2 regions of the Streptomyces sp. NPDC025784 genome follow, and region 2 is predicted to be linked to the other one. Evidence: riboswitches for the same ligand, from Rfam matches in the RefSeq annotation. Region 2 holds a riboswitch; the other holds the start of a gene.
What was found. A riboswitch is a leader RNA that binds a small molecule or an ion and turns the genes downstream of it on or off. The one in region 2 is predicted to bind glycine.

Region 1 (3,401 bases), on a different contig from region 2:
AGGTTGGCACCGTCGACGTAGACCTGACCGCCGGCCTCGTGGACCTGCGCGCAGATGTCGGCGACGTGCTCCTCGAACACTCCGTGCGTCGAGGGGTAGGTGATCATCAGTACGGCGAGTTCGTCGCGGTACTGCTCGATCTTGGCACGCAGGTCCTCGACGTCGACCTCGCCGTCGTCCGCGGTCTTGACGACCACGACCTTCATGCCGGCCATCACGGCGCTCGCGGCGTTGGTGCCGTGCGCGGAGGACGGGATGAGGCAGACGGTGCGCTGCTCGTCGCCGTTGGCCCGGTGATAGCCGCGCACGGCCAGCAGACCGGCCAGCTCGCCCTGCGAACCTGCGTTGGGCTGGAGCGAGACCTTGTCGTACCCGGTGACCTCGGCGAGCCGCTCCTCGAGCTCCGTGATCAGAGTGAGGTAGCCCTGTGCCTGCTCGGCCGGGACGAACGGGTGCAGCTGGCCGAACTCGGGCCAGGTGACCGGCTCCATCTCCGTGGTCGCGTTGAGCTTCATCGTGCAGGAGCCCAGCGGGATCATGCCGCGGTCGAGCGCGTAGTCGCGGTCGGACAGCTTGCGCAGGTAGCGCAGCATCGCGGTCTCGGAGCGGTGCTGGTGGAACACCGGGTGGGTGAGGTAGTCGTCGGTGCGCAGCAACGCGGCCGGCAGGGTGTCCTCGGCCGTGGCGTCCAGCGCCTCGACGTCGCCCTCGACACCGAACGCGGTCCACACGGCGCCGAGCTCGCGGCGCGTGGTGGTCTCGTCACAGGAGATCGACACGTGGTCGGCGTCCGCCTGGTGGAGGTTGACGCCGTGCTCGCGGGCGGCGGCGACGATCTCCGCGGCCCGGCCCGGGACCCGCACGGTCAGCGTGTCGAAGTACGCACCGTGCACGACCTCGACCCCGCCCGCCGTCAGACCCGCGGCGAGCACGGTGGCGTACCGGTGGGTACGTCGCGCGATGGTCCGCAGACCGTCCGGACCGTGGTAGACGGCGTACATGCCGGCCATCACGGCGAGCAGCACCTGAGCGGTGCAGATGTTGCTGGTGGCCTTCTCCCGGCGGATGTGCTGCTCACGCGTCTGCAGGGCGAGGCGGTACGCCTTGTGTCCGTCGGCGTCCACGGACACTCCGACCAGGCGACCGGGCAGGCTGCGGGCGAACTTCTCCTGGACCGCCATGTAGCCGGCGTGCGGACCGCCGAAGCCCATCGGCACACCGAAGCGCTGCGTCGTGCCGACGGCGATGTCGGCGCCGAGGTCGCCCGGCGAGGTGAGCAGGGTCAGGGCGAGGAGGTCGGCGGCCACGGTGACCACGGCGCCGAGCTCGTGGGCCTGGTCGACGACCGCCTTGATGTCGCGTACGGCACCGGAGGCGCCGGGGTACTGGAGCAGCACGCCGTTGATGTCGCGCTCGGCGATCTCGGCCGGGATGCCCTCGCTGAGGTCGGCGACGACGACCTCGACGCCGGTCGGCTCCGCGCGGGTCTCTATGACGGCGACGGTCTGCGGCAGGGCGTCCGCGTCGACCAGGAAGAGGCCCTTCTTGTTCTTGCCCATGCGCCGGGACAGCGCCATCGCCTCGGCGGCGGCGGTGCCCTCGTCGAGCAGCGAGGCGCCCGAGGTCGGCAGCCCGGTCAGCTCGGCGACCACGGTCTGGAAGTTGAGGAGTGCCTCCAGGCGGCCCTGCGAGATCTCCGGCTGGTACGGCGTGTACGCGGTGTACCAGGCCGGGTTCTCCATGACATTGCGCAGGATCACTGGCGGCGTGAAGGTGCCGTAGTAACCGAGGCCGATCATCGAACCGAGCACCTCGTTGCGGTCCGCGAGGGAACGCAGCTCGGCGAGGACCTCCGCCTCGGTACGCGCGCCGGGAAGCTCCAGCGCCTCGGCATTCTTGATCACGTCCGGCACCGCGGCGGCCGTCAGATCGTCGAGCGACCCGTATCCGACGTGGGCGAGCATCTTGGCCCTGGCTTCGAGGTCGGGCCCGATGTGGCGCTGCTCGAAGGGGATTCCCTGCTCGAGCTCGGAGAGCGGAATGCGGTGGGCGGTCATTGCGGAGGCCTCCTGGTCTGACGCGACCTTCGAGGGGCACCCCGGCACGGGTACCCCGACGGCCTCCCCCTCTGTCATCTCAACCTGAGAGCTTCACCGGCCCGTCCGACGTGCCGGTTTTCACCGTCGGTGAGAGCGGAAGCCATTGGCAACCGCCCTGCTTTCCAGAGTGACCTCGTCCGTGCGGTACGTGAGCCTGAGAGATTCCGGGGAGGATTTGCTCCTTCGGCGCCTCCGATGAAGTCTGGAGGACTCTCCCGCACGGGGTCAGCAGCCGCTGTCAGCCTACCAGCGAGGACAAGACACGATCCTTCGAGTGGCCGCCTGCCTGAATCTGCTCTTTTGTAGTGCTTACGGATGAGTTGCGACCAAGTGGAGGGCCCGTGCAGACCGACATCGATCCGCGCAACCTGATCGGCCGCAAGGCGTTCGACCGCAATGGCACCAAGATCGGCACGATCGACGAGGTGTACCTCGACGACGCGACCGGCGTACCGGAGTGGGCGGCCATACGCACAGGCCTCTTCAGCAGGGACGCTTTCGTGCCCCTTGAGCCCAGTGAACTCGTGGAAGGGGCCCTGCGCATCCCCTTCGACCGGGCTCTGATCAAGGACGCTCCCGACTTCGGCGTGGGCCGGCACCTCTCGCCCGAGCAGGAGCTCCAGCTCTACCACCACTACGGACTCGACGTGGCGGCCCCCTCCCCGCCTCCGCCGGACCGTGACTTCGGCAAGATCGCGGGCTCGGACGAGCCCTGACCCGGATGCTCCAACGCGTCCGGGGAAACCACCGGAACGACCAGGGGCAGCGGATCGGCCGGCTCCAGCTCGGGGTCGTCGGTCCGGAACGTCTTGACCCGCCCCGGCGCGGAGTAGGGCGTCTCGAACCGCACCGTGACCCGCCCCAGGCCGCTGCCCTGGACCCAGCCGTGCCCGTGCTCGGCATGCCGCACGTCGTGCCCGGCGGGCCACCGGCGCTCGGCGGGCGCCTCCGATGACGCCCCGGAGTCGCGCGAGCCCTCGTCGGCGGGGTGCTCCTGGCCGGGGGGCTCCTCCGCCGCGGCATGGGCCTGCGCCTGCGCGAACAGGTCCTCCTGCGTGTAGTCCGCGAGCCCTGAGACTCCGACCCCCAGCAGCCGCACCCCACCGGTCGTGTCCACGGCCTCCAGGAGCCGCGCGGCGGCCTCCCGCACGACCGCCGGATCGTCCGTGGGCCCCCGCAGCGTCTCGGACCGGGTGAGCGTCGAGAAGTCGTACCTCCGCACCTTCAGGACGATGGTCCGCCCCGACAGTCCCGCCCCGCGCAACCGCTGCACGCACCGGTCGGCGAGCCGCTGCACCTCCA
Region 2 (3,401 bases):
GTAGCGGCGGCCGGGGTAGCCCTCGGCGTACTTGTTGGTGAGGACCGAACCCTGGGCCTCCATGACCGCGACCGGAGCGAAGTTCTCCGACGCGATCATCTCCAGGGTGGACTGCTGGCGGTGCAGCTCGGCGTCGACGGCGGCGGCGACGTCCGGGTCCAGTTCGTGAAGGGGCGTGTTCAGAAGCGACATGCGGTGACTCCTCAGCCGGCGGTGAAAGCGGTGTACTCGTCCGCGGACATGAGGTCCTCCGGCTCGTCCGTGACGCGTACCTTGAACAGCCAGCCGCCCTCGAAGGGGGCGGAGTTCACCAGCGACGGGTCGTCCACCACGTCCTGGTTGGCCTCGACGACCTCGCCGGTGACCGGCGCGTAGAGGTCGCTGACCGACTTGGTCGACTCCAGCTCGCCGCAGGACTCGCCCGCGGTCACCGTGTCACCGACCTCCGGAAGCTGGGCGTAGACGACGTCGCCGAGCGCGTTGGCCGCGAACTCGGTGATGCCGACCGTCGAGACGCCGTCCTCGGCGACCGACAGCCACTCGTGCTCCTTGCTGTAGCGCAGCTGCTGGGGGTTGCTCATGGCCTGAATTCTCCTGTACGCGGGGGACTGCTGATGTCGGGGGTACCCCGTGCCCGGACGAAGCCGGAAACCCGGGGGAGGGGTGGTCATGGGATACGAGACGGCACGCCGGGGCACAGGTCACGCACCAACGCGCGCGGGTACCCCCGCGGCGCTCGCTCGGTCCGCTTCCTTCCGGTGCCCATGGCGTCCGTCGCGCGCCCGGTGCCTACTTCTGGCGCTTGTAGAACGGCAGGGCCACGACCTCGTACGGCTCGTGGCTGCCCCGGATGTCCACGCCGACACCGGCGGACCCGGGCGCAGCGTGCGCGGCGTCGACGTACGCGATCGCGATCGGCTTGCCCAGCGTCGGGGACGGGGCGCCCGAGGTGACCTCGCCGATCACCGTGCCGTCGGCGACGACGGTGTACCCGGCGCGCGGCACGCGACGGCCCTCGGCGATCAGGCCGACGAGGACCCGCGGAGGGCTCTTCTCGGCCCGCTCGGCGGCGGCCTCCAGGGCCTTGCGGCCCACGAAGTCGCCCTCCTTCTCGAACTTCACGACCCGCCCGAGCCCGGCGTCGAAGGGCGTCAGCGAGGTGGTCAGCTCGTGCCCGTACAGCGGCATGCCGGCCTCCAGGCGCAGCGTGTCGCGGCAGGACAGGCCGCAGGGGACGAGGCCGACGGGGGCGCCCGCCTCGGTGAGCGCCTGCCACAGCCGCTCGGCGTCCGCGGGCGCCACGAAGAGCTCGAAGCCGTCCTCACCGGTGTAGCCGGTGCGGGCGATGAGCGCCTGGACGCCGGCCACGGTGCCCGGCAGGCCCGCGTAGTACTTCAGGCCGTCCAGGTCGGCGTCGGTGAGCGACTTGAGGATGCCGGGGGACTCGGGGCCCTGTACGGCGATCAGGGCGTACGCGTCGCGGTCGTCGCGGACCTCGGCGTCGAACCCGTCCGCGCGCTCGGTGAGCGCGTCGAGGACCACCTGGGCGTTGGAGGCGTTGGCGACGACCATGTACTCGGTCTCGGCGAGCCGGTAGACGATCAGGTCGTCGAGGATGCCGCCGTCCTCCTGGCAGATCATCGTGTAGCGCGCGCGGCCGACGCCGACGGAGGCGATGTTGCCGACCAGGGCGTAGTTCAGCAGGGCGGCGGCCTGCGGCCCGGTGACGGTGATCTCGCCCATGTGCGAGAGGTCGAACAGACCGGCCTTCGTGCGGACGGCGAGGTGCTCGTCGCGCTCGGAGCCGTACCGCAGGGGCATGTCCCAGCCTGCGAAGTCGGTCATCGTCGCGCCGAGCGAGCGATGCAGGGCATCGAGCGCGGTGTGACGGGGTGCGTTGCTGCTCATCGGTGGGGCTCCCAAGGCATGACGGCGAGGTCGTTCCTCCCCATCTGTCATCGGAACCTGAGAGGTTCGCCACGACCCCACGAAACGGTGGTCGTGACTTGCACCTTGGGTGGAGCCACTGGTCAGCGGCCCGCTTTTCAGATGTGCCTCGCCCGCGCGGTAACGGGGCCTGAGAGATTCAAGGGAGGGACTTGCTCCTTCGGCGCCCGGGAACTCGTGCCCCAGGACTCTCCCGCGCGGATTCAAGCGGCCGGTATGCAGTTGGCGCGCACATCATTGCACGCGCCGTCCGATCGGGGCAGTCCGCATCTGTAACCGGCCTGTGGCAGTCCGAGTACGGAAACGAGAGAGACGACGCATTACCTTCTCTTTACACTCGACGGGGATGGGACTCCACACCCAAGGGGAGGACGATCACGGTGAACAGGACCACGGCGTACGCGACGACCTCGGGAATTGCCCTGCCCAAGCAGCCCGGCGCCCCGGCCCGGGAGGCGTGCGGCCCGCTCCCGGCGGCCGTCGTCCGCGACCTGAGGGCACGCGCCGGGCACAGCCCGCACGGCCTGCTCTTCGGGGCGTCCGACGTCGTGGTGGTCACGGGGCTGCCCGGCAGCGGCAAGTCGACCCTGATGCGCCGGGCCGTCACGGGCCCGCGCATCGACTCCCAGGACACCCGTGACCGCTGGGACGCCGGGAGGGCCCGATGGCTGCCGTACGCGGTCTACCGCCCCTTCGTCCGCCTCGCGCACTACGCGGGGCTGCGTCGCGCGCTGCGCTCCGGCGCCGGCGTCGTCGTGCACGACTGCGGCACGCAGGCCTGGGTGCGCCGCTGGCTGGCCCGCGAGGCCCGGCGCCGGGGCGGCTCGCTGCACCTGCTGCTGCTCGACGTCCCGCCCGGCACGGCGCTCCGGGGCCAGCACGACCGGGGCCGCGGTGTCTCGCGCTACGCCTTCGCACGGCATCGCGGAGCCGTGGCCAGGCTGCTGCGTGCCGTGGAGAAGGGCGACCTGCCCGAGGGCTGCGGCTCGGCGGTGCTCATCGACCGTGAGGCGGCGGGCGTGCTGCGCCGGATCGACTTCGACGGCCGGGCCGTCACCGACGCCCACTAATCTTTCCAGCCGGAACAGTGGTTCGAAGCAGGCGGTAGACAGATGGACTTCCCGGCACAGGCGCACCCCCATCCGCACGGCGGATGGCCCGGCAACGAGCTGGAGGAGGTGCTGTCCGCCTCGCTCGGCGTGCCCTCGGCCGGTGCCCGCATCATCGAGGTCCTCGGCCGCAGCTTCGTCTGGGTGCCCCTGCCGAACGGCGGCGGTCCGCACAGCGGCCCCCTCGACCTGCCGACGCTGGAGATCGAGGGCCAGGCGTACGTCCCCGTGTTCAGCTCCGAGGAGCAGTTCCGCCAGGTCACCGGCGGTCACCTGTCGTACACGATCGCGCCCGCCGTCGAGTTCGCCCGGGGCCTGCCGCCCCAGGTCGGCATCGCAATCAAC

Region 1: another riboswitch for glycine. It lies ahead of gcvP (aminomethyl-transferring glycine dehydrogenase); the one in region 2 lies ahead of gcvT (glycine cleavage system aminomethyltransferase GcvT).

The regions. Positions count from the first base shown of each region.
Region 1 covers NZ_JBVHMN010000010.1:358,938-362,338, forward strand. The annotation lists gene gcvP (aminomethyl-transferring glycine dehydrogenase) at 1-2,057, opposite strand, end outside; glycine riboswitch at 2,232-2,327, opposite strand; gene ACZ4IF_RS24140 (PRC-barrel domain-containing protein) at 2,441-2,815, shown strand; gene ACZ4IF_RS24145 (DNA polymerase IV) at 2,734-3,401, opposite strand, start outside.
Region 2 covers NZ_JBVHMN010000011.1:38,653-42,053, forward strand. The annotation lists gene glyA (serine hydroxymethyltransferase) at 1-192, opposite strand, end outside; gene gcvH (glycine cleavage system protein GcvH) at 204-581, opposite strand; gene gcvT (glycine cleavage system aminomethyltransferase GcvT) at 790-1,908, opposite strand; glycine riboswitch at 1,943-2,055, opposite strand; glycine riboswitch at 2,056-2,153, opposite strand; gene ACZ4IF_RS24350 (AAA family ATPase) at 2,322-3,017, shown strand; gene ACZ4IF_RS24355 (enhanced serine sensitivity protein SseB) at 3,060-3,401, shown strand, end outside.